2 regions of the Shewanella sp. 10N.286.54.B9 genome follow, and region 2 is predicted to be linked to the other one. Evidence: predicted binding sites of a transcription regulator. Region 2 holds the regulator's gene; the other holds the start of a gene.
The links. Region 2 encodes NrdR, which represses ribonucleotide reductase genes. Its sites were predicted from a motif close to AAACACNANATNTNGTGTTT; they were not measured.

Region 1 (8,240 bases), on a different contig from region 2:
GGTGTGCTCAATGGGCTGGCCAAACTGGGGGTTTACCCGGATAAAATTGCTGGTTGCTCCATCGGTGCTGTGGTTGGCGCGGCATACGCGAATGATAATTTAGCTGAGCTAGAAGATTGGGTACGCAGCTTTAGTAGCTGGGACGTGCTGGGACTAATGGATTTAAGTTGGCGCAAAGGTGGCTTAATCGGCGGAGAGAAAGTGTTTGATGTGTTGCAAAAGCGCATGGGCGATATGCAGATTGAACAGCTTAAAAAACCATTTGCTGCAGTGGCAACCGATCTTTATTCGGGGCAAGAGATCTGGTTTACAGAAGGAGACTTGCGCCATGCGGTGAGAGCATCATGCTCTATGCCGGGGATTTTGCCGCCCGTAAAAGTGGGCGAGCGTTGGTTAGTGGATGGCGCGGTAGTGAATCCTGTACCTGTTTCTGTTAGTCGAGCAATGGGCGTAGATATTGTGATTGCGGTCGACCTTCATGGTTTACGCAGAGGACGTATGCAAGTCCTCCCCGTTAATATGAAGAGTAATAAGCCAACTGTAGAAGAGGAAGCGGAAGCGGATAAACATCAGGAAAAAGGCTTTACCGATCTGTTAGCTCGAGGACGAGATTATATTAGCGGCCTGACTGATAAGCTTTCATTGAGTCAAAAACTTGAAAGTAGTCAAAGCCCAAATCCAGGAATGTTAGCGGTAATGTCGCAATCTATGGACATATTAGAGCAACGGCATAAAAGAGCTCGATTAATGGGCGACCCGCCAGATATTTGTATTGTGCCGGATCTGGGTGATATCGGCACCATGGAGTTTCATCGCGCTGAAGAGGCCATTGTAGCGGGGGAGGCTGCTGTTGAGCAAGTCGCTCATCTTATTGAAGCCGCTTTAGCACCACACCAGATAGGCGAGTAAAGGCTTAAAATCAGATATTAAAAAAGGGCTTAACGCCCTTTTTAATATCGTTACGAAAATACGGCTTAAGCTAACTTCACAATCATCTTGCCGCGGTTTTTACCTTCGAATAATCCGATAAATGCGTCCGGTGCGTTTGATAGACCTTCATAAACCGTTTGCTCTGCAGTGACTTTACCTTCAGCTAACCATTGGCCCATCTGCTTGGCAAACTCTGGGTAATGTGCCCAATGTTCAAACACGATAAAGCCTTCAATTTTTAACTTCTTCATGATGATTTGCGCTAAGTTTGCAGGTCCCGGTGTTGGTGTCGTATCGTTATACTGGGCAATCATGCCGCATACAGCTATTCGACCATGATCCTTCATATTGTTAAGCGCTGCGGTTAAGTGTTCGCCGCCGACATTCTCGAAATAGACGTCAATACCTTCTGGCGCAGCTTGTGCTAGCGCTGCCGTTAGATCACCACAGGTTTTGTAGTTGATCACAGCATCGACACCGAGTGACTTGATGTGCTCAGCCTTCTCATCAGAACCAACCGACGCAACCACTCGGGCGCCCATGAGTTTGCCAATTTGTACCGCAACACTACCAACGGCACCTGATGCTGCAGAGACAAATAGGGTTTCGCCTGATTTTAGTTCAGCGATACGGTTAAGGCCTGTCCAAGCTGTCATGCCAGGCATACCAAGCACACCCAAAAAATGTGATTCGCTGATAGGTGTTTGTGGCAGGCGAGTAATCTCCGTACCGTCGGTAACATAATGACTGCGCCAGCCATGCATGCTGTTTACCTTGCTGCCAACTGGGAACTCGCTATTGTTCGATTCAATCACTTCACCAATTGCGCCACCTTCAAGTACAGCCCCGACTTCAAAAGGTGCAATGTAGCTTTTTCTATCAATCATGCGGCCACGCATGTATGGGTCGACTGACATCCATAGATTCTTGACCAAAAACTCACCCTCTTTTATGGCGGGCAATGTCACTTCAGCTTCAGCGAAATTGCTAGCATTAGGCAGACCTTCAGGGCGAGATTTAAGTTGAATTTGCTTAGCGTTCATAGTGATCCTTTATTTTTATTTGTGCGCAAAGTAATTGTCCGCATCATAACTAAAGGTTAAGAGCTATGCAAATAGTTTGTGCGCAAAATAACTCTGCGCAAATTAAATGCGGATTGGCTAGTTTTGTTAATTCTAGTCAGGTAAAATTGCGATACCTAATTGAGGTGGTAACCAGTGGCGGATAACAAAGTGTCAAATAATGATAGCCCAGCATGTTTATCAGATAACGTATGTTTTGCGCTGTATACCGCTGGCAATGCACTTATGCGCGCTTACCGTCCTTTGTTGGATCAGTATGAACTGACCTATCCACAATATTTGGTTATGCAAGCGCTATGGCTAAAAGATAGAGCGAGCATGACACAGTTGTCTCAAGCTACGCGTTTGGATATGGGAACCTTGACTCCTATCGTAAAGCGATTGGAGTCAAAACTGTTTCTACAGCGACTGCCAGATGAAACCGATGAGCGTAAAAAAGTGATTGCACTAACGAGTACTGGCTTGGCGCTGCAAGCCGACGCGCTGTCACAAAAGCAAACACTACTAGAGAAGGTAAGTATGACTGAGCAGGAGATTGAGTCTCTGCGAGTACTATGCTTAAACTTGACGACGCAGTTGAATCAAAAGTAACCAATCAATTTAATCGTTCAAAAAGCGGCACAGTTCCTGCTTTATTCGTTGCATGATTAATACTGTGCCGAATTTTTGACGATGAATCCATTAAGTAGTATCAATAACCCTGTAAACAGCAGCGCCGTTTTGGCTGATGCTTATGGTGCTTCAGGCAGCCAAGCAAGTGTTGGCAGTGCTAATGGTGTTCAAGGTGCTAATGCTAACGCTTCAACATCAGCTTCAAATGCTGCGAGCAAGGACGATAATGGTCTTGTATTATCAGGCCGCGCAGAGCGAGCGCAAAAGATTGAAGCGATGGCGAAAGATTTCTTCCAAGATGGTAGTTTTAGCAGCGAAAAGCTACCCAGTCTTATTCAACGTTTATACCAAGATGGTATTTTGTCTGATGGTCAGTTGAATCGTTTGACTAATAGCGGCTTTGATATCCCCCCAACTGAAGAGCAATCTTTAGCTGACTTTATTGACGAACAGCGCGCGACGCTAACTAATAGCAAAGAAGATAGAGAGTTAGCCGGCATCTTAGATGAAGCAAAATGGGTGATGGGCACGATGGATGCGATTCAATCGCCAGTGATAGCTCAAAAGGCGAATCGAGTGGCAAGCGAGATCACTGCACTATTGGAATCTGATAGGCCACTGACTGATCAACAAAAAAACCAATATCAAGGGATTAAGTCGTTAATGCAACTGGCCTCTATGACGGGTGAACATCAACAGGCAACAGGCCAACTAAATAGTTATTTGGCACTGGCAAAGCAGCATTAAAAAGTGTTTGGTTTTTTAAAGCGACATTCATAGGTTGTCATTAGGGGCTGTTGGTCTTTCGAGCTTAGAATTTGTTCGAATTCAATTGCCCTTGTAAAAGAACAATATCACTGCATGCTAAGCGTTACTTCACCGTGTGAAAGGCGGTATATTTGGGCTTTAATGCCGGTTAAAACGAATTCCTACTGTTGTAGCAGAGAGTTAAACTAAAGCATTTTAGCCACCTATGTTTTTATCCACAATTTATCCCAATTTTATCCTGCTACTAGCGGTCTTAATTGCCATCGTCAAGGGCATTATTTTAGATAAGCGGGATTGTCCCCAGTTATTTTTTCTTATTATCTTCGTTGTGTAAAATAATGATCTGGATCAAAGTACTAGTTGTCTTTTTATAGCTTAATGCGCCACATATTGTGATTTTGATTTAAAGTAATACTATATGTAGTGTTGCTTGTGGATAATGCTAAATAGGAGCTATACAATGCCAGTGGTTATTAAACGGGATGGTTACCGTACGCCTTTTGACGAAACAAGGATTAAAGATGCAGTGATAGCAGCTGCTAACTCGGCAGGTATTGATGATAGCGCCTATGCAGAAAAAGTAGCAAAAAATGCTGCCGATTCTGTCGCTATGTTAGATGAAATAAACATTCACGATTTGCAAGATGCCGTCGAAAATTTATTGATGGAAGGGCCTTATAAATCATTGGCGCGAGTATACATAGAATACCGCCATGATCGAGATATAAAGCGCGAAGTTAGTAGCCGACTAAATAAAGAGATCCGTGGTCTTGTTGAGCAGAGCAATGCAGCGCTGCTCAATGAAAATGCCAATAAAGATTCAAAAGTAATCCCAACTCAGCGCGATCTATTAGCGGGTATTGTGGCTAAGCACTACGCCAAATGTCATATTTTGCCAAAAGATGTGGTTGCCGCTCACGAGTCGGGCGAAATTCACTATCATGACTTAGACTACGCACCATTCTTCCCTATGTTCAACTGTATGCTGATCGATCTCAGTGGTATGTTGACCAAAGGCTTTAAGATGGGCAACGCTGAGATTGAAACGCCTAAATCGATTTCAACAGCAACAGCAGTTACTGCGCAGATTATTGCTCAGGTTGCTAGCCATATCTATGGCGGTACAACCATTAACCGTATCGATGAAGTGTTAGCGCCTTTCGTTGCCAAAAGCTATGACAAACATTACCAAGTGGCATTGACTTGGGGCATTACAGATGCCAAAGCATTTGCTACCTCGTTGACCGAAAAAGAGTGTCATGATGCATTCCAGTCACTCGAATACGAAGTCAACACCTTGCATACCGCCAATGGCCAAACGCCATTTGTGACCTTTGGTTTTGGGTTGGGGACTTCGTGGGAGTCTCGACTTATTCAACAGTCGATGATGAAAGTACGTATTGCTGGATTAGGTAAAAACCGCAAAACGGCAGTATTCCCTAAGCTTGTTTTTGCCATTCGCGATGGTATTAACCACAAAGACGGTGACTGCAACTACGATATAAAGCAGCTTGCATTGAAGTGTGCCACTACGCGTATGTATCCAGATATCCTCAACTACGAACAAGTTGAGAAGGTGACTGGTTCATTTAAAACCCCTATGGGTTGCCGTAGCTTCCTCGGTACCTTTGAAGAAGATGGCGAGTTGGTGCATGAAGGACGCAACAACCTCGGTGTTGTGAGTTTGAACTTGCCACGCGTTGCGCTTGAAGCTAAAGGCGATGAAGCTGAATTCTACCGGATTTTAGATAAGCGTTTAACCATTGCTCGCAAAGCGCTAGATACCCGAATAGAACGTTTAGAAGGTGTTAAAGCACGAGTAGCCCCAATTCTTTACATGGAAGGCGCATGTGGCGTTCGTTTGCGCGCTGATGATGATATCTCTGAGATATTTAAAAATGGCCGCGCTTCAATTTCACTGGGTTATATTGGTTTGCATGAAACCATAAACGCGCTTTATGGCACCGAAACGCATCTATATGACAACGCTCAGTTGCGTGCAAAAGCAATTGAAGTGATTCAATACTTAAAAGCGGCAACTGACAAATGGAAAGCAGAATCTGGTTACGCTTTTAGTTTATACAGCACACCTAGTGAAAACTTGTGTAGCCGTTTCTGTAATCTTGATGCCAAAGTATTCGGCGTAGTTGATGGGGTAACGGCTAAAGGTTACTACACCAACAGTTTCCATTTGGATGTTGAAAAGCAAGTTAACCCGTACGATAAGATTGACTTTGAGCAGCCTTACCCTGAAATCGCGAACGGCGGATTTATCTGTTATGGCGAGTTTCCAAATATGCAGAACAACATTGAAGCATTGGAAAATGTCTGGGACTACAGCTATTCAAGAGTGCCTTATTACGGCACTAATACACCGATTGATGAGTGCTATGACTGTGGCTTTACTGGTGAATTTAGCTGTACCAGCAAGGGTTTTACCTGTCCTAAATGTGGCAACCATGAACCTAGCAGAGTGTCGGTAACACGCCGAGTGTGTGGCTATCTGGGCAGCCCTGATGCGAGACCATTTAACTATGGTAAGCAAGAAGAAGTTAAGCGCCGCATCAAGCACCTTTAATCTAGCGTGTGCAGTCAATCAAATAAGGTGCTCTCATAGGCGCCTTTTTGTTATCTACAAAGAGATTTTTATGCATTATCATCAATACTATCAAACCGATGTTATTAATGGTCCGGGGACTCGAGCGACGCTGTTTGTTTCTGGCTGTGAGCACCAATGTCGAGGTTGCTATAATCAGTCAACTTGGAATCCATGCTCTGGTCACTTGTTTGATGAGCAGATGATGCAAACCATTATCGACGATCTCAATGACAGCCGGATAAAAAGGCGTGGCCTTTCTTTGTCAGGCGGTGACCCATTATTTCCAGGTAACCTCAACGCCATACTTGAGCTCGTCAGGCGAGTTAAAGCACAATGTCCCGGTAAAGATATTTGGTTGTGGACAGGCTATCTGCTTGATGAGTTAACCGCCGAGCAGCAAGCCATTGTTGAGTTGGTTAATGTGGTCGTTGATGGCAAATTTGAGCAATCTCTTGCCGATCCAAGTTTAGTTTTTAGGGGTAGCAGTAACCAAGTTATCCATTATCTAAGATAAGCTAGGCATAAACCTAGGTAATATTGCACTATATGCTGTTATAATGAGGCAATAATGATAAACAGCGTCAAGATAATTTGAGGCTGTTTTTGTTTCTAGATAAGTTATTTAGATTTGAATTTAAGGTTTGTAAATGAATTTAAAGCAGGAGCTGCAAACGCTCAACGATAAGCTCGACAAATTTCGTCGTAAGTTAGCAGCAGCTGAAAAGCGTGATGATCCTGGGGTCATAATCCAATTTAAACGTGAAATTGCTACGTTAACTAAGCGCATAGCGAATGTTAAAAATCAGCAGAATCGTGAGCTAGGTAAAGAAGGTGCGTCGGTTAAAGACCTCAAATTTAGCCGTGTATTGACCAAAGCCGAACAAGCTGACATGGGTAAGTTGAAGAAGTCAGTTCGTGGTTTGGTGGTTGTGCATCCGATGACCGCACTTGGTCGCGAAATGGGCATAAAGCAAGTAACAGGCTTTGCACCGAAAGAATTTTAGGCTAATTGCCTGGTAAGTTATTCATTTAGTGAGCCGCTTCAAGGTTATGTATAGATGCGCAGCTTATGCTGCGCTGAAATGCTTTGTAATTTGTCTAACGTAATCCTGTTCACTGAAATGTTTAACATTAGATCAAATTCTTCAGCAAGTTTGGTTTGAAATTAATATCGTTATTAGGATTTCAGCAGTCTCAGGGAATGAGAGTTGTCGTTAAGGTTTTATCATGTCGATTAAATATGTCGCGTCTTCTAAATTGCCAACACCTTGGGGTGTTTTTGAAATGCATGGCTTTGAAGATAGCGAGACAGGTAAAGAGCATGTTGCGCTGACATTAGGCGTATTTGATGCCGAAAGTCCTATTTTAGGCCGTATTCACTCTGAGTGCTTAACCGGTGATGCGCTTTTTAGTTTGCGTTGTGATTGTGGTTTCCAATTACAAACAGCAATGCAGAATATAGCGGAAGCAGGACAAGGGTTTATTCTATATCTACGCCAAGAAGGGCGGGGTATTGGATTACTCAATAAAATCCGTGCTTACGAGCTGCAAGATGGCGGCGCAAATACCGTAGAGGCCAATGAGCGCCTTGGATTTGCTGCAGATATGCGTAAATATGACATGATCATTCCAATGATGGAGCAGATCGGTGTCAGTAAAGTCAGGTTAATGACCAATAACCCTAGAAAAGTAAAAGCGATGCAAAGCTTTGGGCTAGAGGTTGTTGAGCGTGTTCCACTGCAAGTCGGTAAAAATCGTTATAACGAAGGCTACCTAAAGACTAAATCTACTGAATTGGGTCATATGATGTCTGAGCATCACTTTACCGAGGAAGATAAAGACTAAGCTACATTAACCGTGGCTTTTTCAAGGTTATACCGCTATATTCAGGGCTATTCAATTAGAGACCAGTTAAGTTAATTTTTAATGATGGCCCTTGTGCGTTCCCTTTCAGTTTTACTGTTGCTTTTTACACTCCCTGTTAATGCTGAAACGGATTACAGCCATTATGCTTTTGCTAACTATTTAGGCAGCGGTATTTACCGCACCGCCGGGCAAAACGCAACGGTAGTCAATATTCCAATTAGTTTCGATCTCGAGCGCACTGAAACAGAATCCTTAGTGCTGCGCACTCCATTATCATTGGGTTTTTTTAACTTTACCTGGAGCGATCTCCCAGAAGGTGATTTTCCCAGTAGTGTTGGGACTGCGACGTTTACCCCTGGCATCGAATATCGCATAAATACCTC
Region 2 (8,240 bases):
CACGCTCAGAGTGCAATAAGTCGTTAAAGGTATTTTGAAGGTGAACACGAACCAGAGCATTCTCGGTAACAGGACCTTTAACTAACACGTAATGTAATTGGTTATCGATAGTGTCACGAAAAGTGAGCATATCAAATTCGCCAAAACGAGTAGGAAGTTTACACTGTGCTTCACGCACAACACTGGTCTCTTTAGTATTGCGGTACTCAATTAAGTCAGCAATGGTGCCCATCTTTAAACCGTGCTTTTCAGCAAAGATTTCAAGATCGGGGCGACGCGCCATTGTGCCGTCGTCGTTTAGAATTTCAACAATCACTGATGATGCTTCAAAACCTGCAAGCCTTGCCAAATCACAGCCAGCTTCAGTGTGACCAGCGCGAATAAGCACGCCGCCCTCTTGCGCCATCAATGGAAAAATATGACCTGGCTGAACAATATCAGCTGGTTTGGCATCTTTACCGACAGCAGCTTTAACCGTCACAGCTCGATCTTGCGCTGATATACCGGTTGTTACGCCCTCTGCCGCTTCAATTGACACGGTAAAGTTAGTTGAAAACTGTGCATTATTGTTTGTCACCATCAACGGAAGATTTAACTGCTGGCAGCGTTCTTTGGTTAACGTCTGGCAAATAAGACCTCGACCAAAGGTGGCCATAAAATTAACGGCCTCAGGCGTCACCATGTCAGCAGCCATAATAAGGTCGCCTTCATTTTCTCTGTCTTCATCATCCATTAAGATAACCATCTTGCCCAGACGAATATCTTCAATGATCTCTTCTATACTATGTAACGCCATGTTTATACCTTTATTTTTTGTATTACTGCGTTAGCTGAGGTCGCTAATCAATAAGCCGCTTGCGGCACAGCAGTAAATAAATGTAATGTTTATTTTGTAGGATTTTCTAATGACAAATTCTATCGTTAAAATAGTCTTAAGCCAGTTTTTATCTTAAAAACCCTGAGCGAGCTAACAGATCCATAGTAACTTCTGACTTCGGTTGCTCTGCTTGCTGCTCTGATGAATAGCTCATCAACCTTTCTAAGTGGCGGGCAATAAGATCAACTTCAATATTGACGCTATCCCCCGCTTTCAAATTTATTAACGTTGTTTCGCCTGCGGTATGAGGCACTATGGTCAATCTAAAACGATGCCCTTGCACTTCATTAACTGTCAAGCTGACACCATCGATTGTAATCGAACCTTTATGGGCTATATAGCGCCCGAGTTCAGCAGGAGGCGTCAGCCAAAACTCTATGGCTTGGCCTCGTACTTGTCTATCATCAACATGAGCGATGCCATCAACATGGCCGCTAACCATATGCCCACCAAGGCGGGTTGTCGGAGTAACCGCTTTCTCTAGGTTTACAGCAGTACCAACGGCGTAATGAGCAAAGCCTGTTAAGCTAACCGTTTCGGCAGAAATATCGGCAACATAACCATCAGCTAGACGCTCAACAACGGTTAAACACACACCATTGGTGGCAATACTATCGCCTAGCTTTACATCTAACAGATCAAGCTTGCCACTTGCGACGGTTAATCTAATGTCATCACCACGGCGTTCTACTTTGCGCAGATGGCCTACTGATTCAATAATTCCAGTAAACATAAAGTTAGTTACTCATTCTTAATGTTAAGCGGGTATCTTTACCCACTTTTCGTTCATCTATTACATCAATAGTTGGGATTTCGGACATTTTCTCGAAATCGGGGAGCGTGAGTAGATCTCTACCGCCAGCGCCGAGTATTTTCATCGCTTGATACAAAATTATCTCATCGGCAGCATGGTTCGCTACAAACGCACCAGCAAGCGTCGCTCCAGCCTCTACGAGCACTGAATTACAGCTTTTACCTAACAGAGAGAGTAGAGCTTTAAGATCCACTCGATTATCTGTAGCAGGCAACACTTGGTGGCTCACATGAGCAGGCCATGCAGACTTCACCGATTCGGGATAGTCACAGGTACTAACAAGCAATATTGGGCTAGTAATACTAAACATATTCAACGTAGCACCCAGTCTAGCCTGGCTATCTAATATTACACGTAAAGGCTGATGCACTTCTGCTGGTGCGATCTCATTTGCTAAAGAACCCAACTCACTGTGGCGGACATTTAAACTAGGGTTATCTGCGAGGACAGTTTCTACGCCAGTGATCAAAGCGCAATGTCTGGCACGAATTCGCTGCACATCCCTTCTCGCTTCAGCACCTGTAATCCATTTTGATTCGCCGTTAGATAACGCCGTTTTACCATCAAGGCTAGCGGCTAACTTAACGGTTACCCAAGGTAAGCCTTGCTCCATACGCTTTAAAAAACCAAGATTAACCTGCTTGGCAGCATCGGTTAGTAAACCAACATCAACCTCAATTCCAGCCTCTTGCAACATGGTGATACCACGACCTGAAACTTGCGGATTAGGATCTGTAACCGCTACGACAACTCGGCTCACTCCAGCATCAATTAATGCTTTAGCACAGGGTGGGGTTCGTCCGTAATGACTGCAAGGTTCAAGAGTCACGTAGGCGGTAGCACCTTTGGCGTCATCACCCGCCATATTAAGCGCGTATACTTCAGCATGTGGCCCACCAGCGCGAATATGATACCCCTCGCCGATAATCACACTATCTTTAACAATGACGCTGCCAACACATGGGTTGGGTCTGGTGGTATAGAGTCCTTTTTGAGCTAATTCAATAGCTAGGCTCATCATTTGATTGTCTTCAGTTGACCACATAATGTAGCGAGTTCCGATTAATCAATTAGGGAATAAATAGATATGATTATTTCTGTAAGTTGGCGATTGCTTCACCAAACTCCGACACATCTTCAAACGCACGATAAACCGATGCAAAACGGATATAAGCTACTTTATCGAGATTAACCAATTGGTCCATCATTAGGTTACCAATCATCTCTGATTTGACTTCACGTTCGCCAGTCGCTCGTAGCGTCGATTTAATCTTAGTTAAAGACTGCTCAATCTGATCCATCGACACTGGTCTTTTCTCTACCGCTCTAAGCATGCCACCACGGAGTTTTTCTTCATCGAAAGGCTGTCGACTTCCGTCTTGCTTCACCACTCGCGGCATAACAAGTTCTGCGCCTTCAAACGTGGTATAACGCTCATGGCACTGTACACACTCTCTACGACGACGTACTTGATGACCATCAGCGACAAGTCGCGAGTCAATCACTTTAGTGTCTGTTGCGCTGCAAAATGGACAATGCATCTGGCCTCCGGTCAGTTAATAAGTGGAACAAAATACCTGTATCAAATTTGGCTGAAATACCAACAAAAATGGCCGCATAAATGCGGCCATTAAAGTTTACCTGATTTAACGCTTAAGGTTAACCGTAAACAGGGAACTTAGCGCATAATTCAAGAACCTGCGCTTTCACTCGTTCGCTAACTGCAAGATCGGTAATGTCATCGAGGACATCACACATCCAATTAGTCAGTAATACTGATTCTTGCTCACCAAAACCACGACGAGTAATTGCTGGAGAACCAATACGCAAACCAGATGTTACAAACGGTGAGCGTGGGTCATTCGGTACTGAGTTTTTGTTAACGGTGATATTTGCGTTACCCAGTGCAGCGTCAGCATCTTTACCAGTAATATCTTTGCTGATTAAATCGAGCAAGAACAAATGGTTGTCTGTACCGCCAGAAACTACATCATAGCCACGCTCAATGAAAGTGCGTGCCATTGCTTTAGCATTAACAACAACTTGCTCTTGATAAGTGGTGAATTCAGGGTCAAGTGCTTCTTTAAATGCAACCGCTTTAGCAGCGATAACATGCATTAAAGGACCACCTTGGCCACCAGGGAATACTGCAGAGTTAAGCTTCTTGTATATCGCTTCGTCATTAATGGCTGATAAGATCAAACCGCCACGTGGGCCCGCCAATGTCTTATGCGTTGTGGTTGTCACAACATGCGCATGCGGCAATGGGTTTGGATAGATACCTGCAGCAACAAGACCTGCAACGTGAGCCATATCGACAAATAAGTAAGCACCTACTTTATCTGCGATTTCACGGAACTTGCCCCAATCAACGATACCTGAGTATGCACTGAAACCTGCAATAATCATTTTAGGCTTATGTTCAACAGCTAAGCGCTCAACTTCAGCGTAATCTATTTTGCCGGTTGATTCGTCAATACCGTACTGAACAGCGTTATATAACTTGCCAGAAAAGCTAACGTGAGAACCATGAGTCAAATGGCCACCATGAGCGAGGCTCATACCTAGAACCGTATCACCACCTTGTAGAAGTGCCATGAATACAGCTGCGTTAGCTTGTGAGCCTGAGTGTGGTTGTACGTTTGCGTACGTTGCACCAAACAACTCTTTTGCGCGTGAAATCGCTAACTCTTCAACGATATCAACATGCTCACAACCGCCATAATAACGCTTGCCTGGGTAGCCTTCGGCGTACTTGTTAGTAAGCTGAGTGCCTTGTGCTTCAATAACGCGAGGACTTGTATAGTTTTCTGAAGCAATGAGTTCGATGTGCTCTTCTTGACGACGAGTTTCATCTTCAATCGCTGCAAACAGTTGTGGATCGTAATCCGCGATATTCATGTCTTTTTTCAGCATTATTCACTCCAGCTGTAAATTCTTATAGTAGGGTTGCGCGGTATGATACAGCGCAATTGATCACAATCCCAGCATTAGAAACATGAAATTACTTGCATTTAAAGCTGAGAGGCGTTTAAGGGGGCTAAAATAGTAAACATGAACAGCGTCAGCAACTGTATTACATAGCAAAAATACCTTTACCCTATCTATTCATTACCTTGCAGTGTAATCACAGAAAACTCTGTTCTAAAAATTAGCCGATTAATACCTGTTAAGTCATTTCAGTATGCTTGCAAAGAACCCGTTACTCTCCAGTTAATATCCAAGTAGCACGGCTATATTTAGTATTTATAAGCAAGCTTCAAACTCGTGCGATTTTCACTATCATCATTTCGAAACGAAATAGACGAATTATCAATACCGACCAGCTTACCAGTGCGGTCAATCCGTTCGTAATGCACACTGAGATCAAAGTTTTTCGTAATAGGAACATCTAAGTAAACCTCATAACGATCCCGTGCATCCTTGAAATCTAAATCGCTCTTATTTGGGTTCCAATCACTGCTACGGTTAAACTCTTTATCATCAATCGAGTCCCAACGTTGCGAGGTCACTTTTAACCCTAAGAGTAACTCTCTGTAACTGGCTTCAAATTTGACTTTTGCGGTATGCCCCAAGCCATAAGCATATCCCCCTTCCCATAGTACTGACTTCGTCCCCCAAAACTGTCCCCCTGCGGCACGATAGCTAGCATCCGCAAACGGCTTAACCATACTAAAATCACCAAATATATCGCCGCGGATACTGATAGCAAAATCAGCATTTTCCCACTCGCTTCCAATCGACAAACCAATCACATTTATCGCGGCAAAAAAGTCCTCTTCATCTTCCTGGCCTAAACTTGAATACTCTATCCCCATCGAAGGGCCAACAAACCAGCTATGTCCCCATGACTCACGCGAACCAGCGACGGGGGCAACCTCTTGCGTATAACCGCCTAGAAAAAGTGAGGAGGACAACTGCCAATCTTCTATCCCTTCTTGAGAGATCCCCATCTCCATATTGAGTTCAACCTGACTTGGGGTTCCTGAAAGCGCATCATATTGCCCCTGTATGCTATCAATACTGGCATCGACTCCGAGTAACACCGTCGTCGTTGAAATCTCTTCAGCCTCTTTTGTTGAATGAAGCACGCCAGTGTATATATCGAATCTATCTTGCGCTTTTTGCCTATCAAAACGATTGGGGCTGTTATAACCAAACCAACCGCGTATTGCACGCGAAGGGTTAAACACTGCAGCAAAGGTTGCTGGCATCCAGCCTTCTTTGGTATCAAGCATCTCGCCCAATTGAAAAAAACTTTCTCCCAATACTGAACCGCCAAATGTAGTCACAATCTGGTCATTAATGCTGACAACCTCTTTGTACTCAGCAAATACTTCCCATATTCCAGATGCTATAAAATTACCAAGCATAGACTCGTAATAGTTGAAGTTATAGTTACGAAAAGCTTGGTGGTATAGCGCGCCAGCATAAGCATGGCCCCAATTCATACCAATTTCGTTATCATCTAACTTCCAAGTTTCGGTAGTGATGATACGGTCAACAAAATACCGTCCAGTATTTCCCTCAATCTCATAGTCAAAATCTTCCTTCATGCTCTCTTCACCAGATTGATAGAGCACCTCCCCAATAACCAATACCGTGGTTATTTCCGCAAGTGCGCCCCACCAATCCTTTTCAACTAACTGAGGAGGTGTTGATGCGGCGTCGGCAGGTGGAGTATCTGAACTAGCCAAACTGTCAGCCGGCAAGCTAGGAGATGTAGCCGAGGAAAATACCACGCTGCTGGCTTCTAGTGGCAATAATACACTAGGCAAAGCATGCTCAAATGAGCTATCTGACGCAGCCGCATATAGCGGCGCATTGAAAACAAATACTGCAATACACAATACTACGGATTTATCTATGTTCAATTTAATCCCTTAAATAACCAACTCATATCGTTCACATGCGATATGTAGCGCAAACTTTCTAATTTTAAAATCACTACGGTATAGTAGGTCTCATCACACCACGGCGAATGTAACTATTATGTTACATTGGCTTTAACTAAATAACAGCTCTTGCGCTTAATTCAAACCTCATTTAATTCATCAACCATTAAACTAGCTAACAGTTAACGCTCTTCCTGCCAGCTTCCTAGCTTTATCACTATTGCTCTTATTCCACTCAAAGAGGTATTCAACAGTGCTGTGCATTACAAAACTGATATAGCATTGTAATTAAAGTCGCCAGCCTAAATCTAAATGCCTTGATTTAGCCTCTATTCGCGAGCCCGTGTTTAATCCACTCTACACTCTCAATCAACAGCGATTAGACTCTCGTTTATTTCATTTTTCTTGGTAGATAACGGCTGTAAGTTCGGTGACTATTCGAGTAGAATTACCGCCATTCCCAGTCAAAGAGAAATGAAATGGCTCAGTTTGTATACAGCATGCTTAGAGTGGGCAAGATTGTTCCGCCTAAAAAGCAAATTCTAAAAGATATCTCCTTAAGCTTTTTCCCAGGTGCCAAAATTGGTGTCTTGGGCTTAAACGGTTCAGGTAAATCAACTCTGCTTCGCATTATGGCCGGCCTCGATACTGAAATCGAAGGTGAAGCTAGACCGATGCAAGATCTTAAAATTGGTTACTTACCACAAGAACCTAAACTCGATCCGACCCAAACAGTACGCGAAGCGATTGAAGAAGCGGTTTCTGATGCTAAAAACGCACTGGTACGCTTAGATGAGGTTTATGCACTTTACGCTGAACCAGATGCTGATTTCGATGCCCTAGCTAAAGAGCAAGGCCAACTTGAAGCGATTATCCAGTCGCAAGATGCACATAACCTTGATGTGGTATTAGAACGTGCAGCCAATGCACTTCGACTCCCTGATTGGGATGAAAAAATTGAAGTTCTATCTGGTGGTGAAAGACGTCGAGTCGCAATTTGTCGCTTATTACTTGAAAAGCCAGACATGTTACTACTCGATGAACCGACCAACCACTTAGATGCAGAATCTGTCGCTTGGTTAGAACGCTTTTTACAAGAGTATACTGGCACCGTTGTGGCAATTACCCACGATAGATATTTCCTCGATAATGCCGCAGGTTGGATTTTAGAACTCGACCGCGGCGAAGGGATCCCGTGGGAAGGTAACTACTCGTCTTGGTTAGAGCAAAAAGATGCTCGTTTGCAACAAGAGTCTGCTACCCAAAGCGCTCGTCAAAAAACCATTGCCAAAGAGCTAGAGTGGGTACGCCAAGGGTCGAAAGGGCGTCAATCTAAAGGTAAGGCACGTATGGCTCGCTTTGAAGAGCTTAATACCAACGATTACCAAAAGCGTAACGAAACCAACGAGCTATTTATTCCACCAGGGCCACGTTTAGGTGACAAAGTTATTGAGATCAATAACCTGACTAAATCATACGGCGACCGAGTACTGATTGATGATTTAAGCTTTTCAGTCCCTAAAGGTGCAATTGTCGGTATTATCGGTGCCAACGGTGCGGGTAAGTCCACTTTATTCAAGATGATTTCAGGTACTGAGCAACCTGATAGCGGCAGTGTAGAGCTCGGCGAGTCAGTGCAAATAGCTTCAGTTGA

Region 1: nrdD (anaerobic ribonucleoside-triphosphate reductase) is a predicted target of NrdR. The motif match lies at 3,802-3,821, and genes of this name have one in related genera.

Annotation. Positions count from the first base shown of each region.
Region 1 is NZ_JBFRIY010000014.1:119,106-127,345, forward strand. It holds gene rssA (patatin-like phospholipase RssA) at 1-909, shown strand, start outside; gene AB4135_RS04565 (NADP-dependent oxidoreductase) at 975-1,973, opposite strand; gene AB4135_RS04570 (MarR family winged helix-turn-helix transcriptional regulator) at 2,163-2,603, shown strand; gene AB4135_RS04575 (hypothetical protein) at 2,685-3,371, shown strand; gene nrdD (anaerobic ribonucleoside-triphosphate reductase) at 3,853-5,970, shown strand; gene nrdG (anaerobic ribonucleoside-triphosphate reductase-activating protein) at 6,041-6,505, shown strand; gene AB4135_RS04590 (YibL family ribosome-associated protein) at 6,639-6,995, shown strand; gene ribA (GTP cyclohydrolase II) at 7,219-7,836, shown strand; gene AB4135_RS04600 (hypothetical protein) at 7,921-8,240, shown strand, end outside.
Region 2 is NZ_JBFRIY010000002.1:62,687-70,926, reverse strand. It holds gene ribBA (bifunctional 3,4-dihydroxy-2-butanone-4-phosphate synthase/GTP cyclohydrolase II) at 1-796, opposite strand, end outside; gene AB4135_RS00805 (riboflavin synthase) at 945-1,610, opposite strand; gene ribD (bifunctional diaminohydroxyphosphoribosylaminopyrimidine deaminase/5-amino-6-(5-phosphoribosylamino)uracil reductase RibD) at 1,615-2,736, opposite strand; gene nrdR (transcriptional regulator NrdR) at 2,783-3,232, opposite strand; gene glyA (serine hydroxymethyltransferase) at 3,351-4,607, opposite strand; gene AB4135_RS00785 (DUF3943 domain-containing protein) at 4,931-6,565, opposite strand; gene ettA (energy-dependent translational throttle protein EttA) at 7,066-8,240, shown strand, end outside.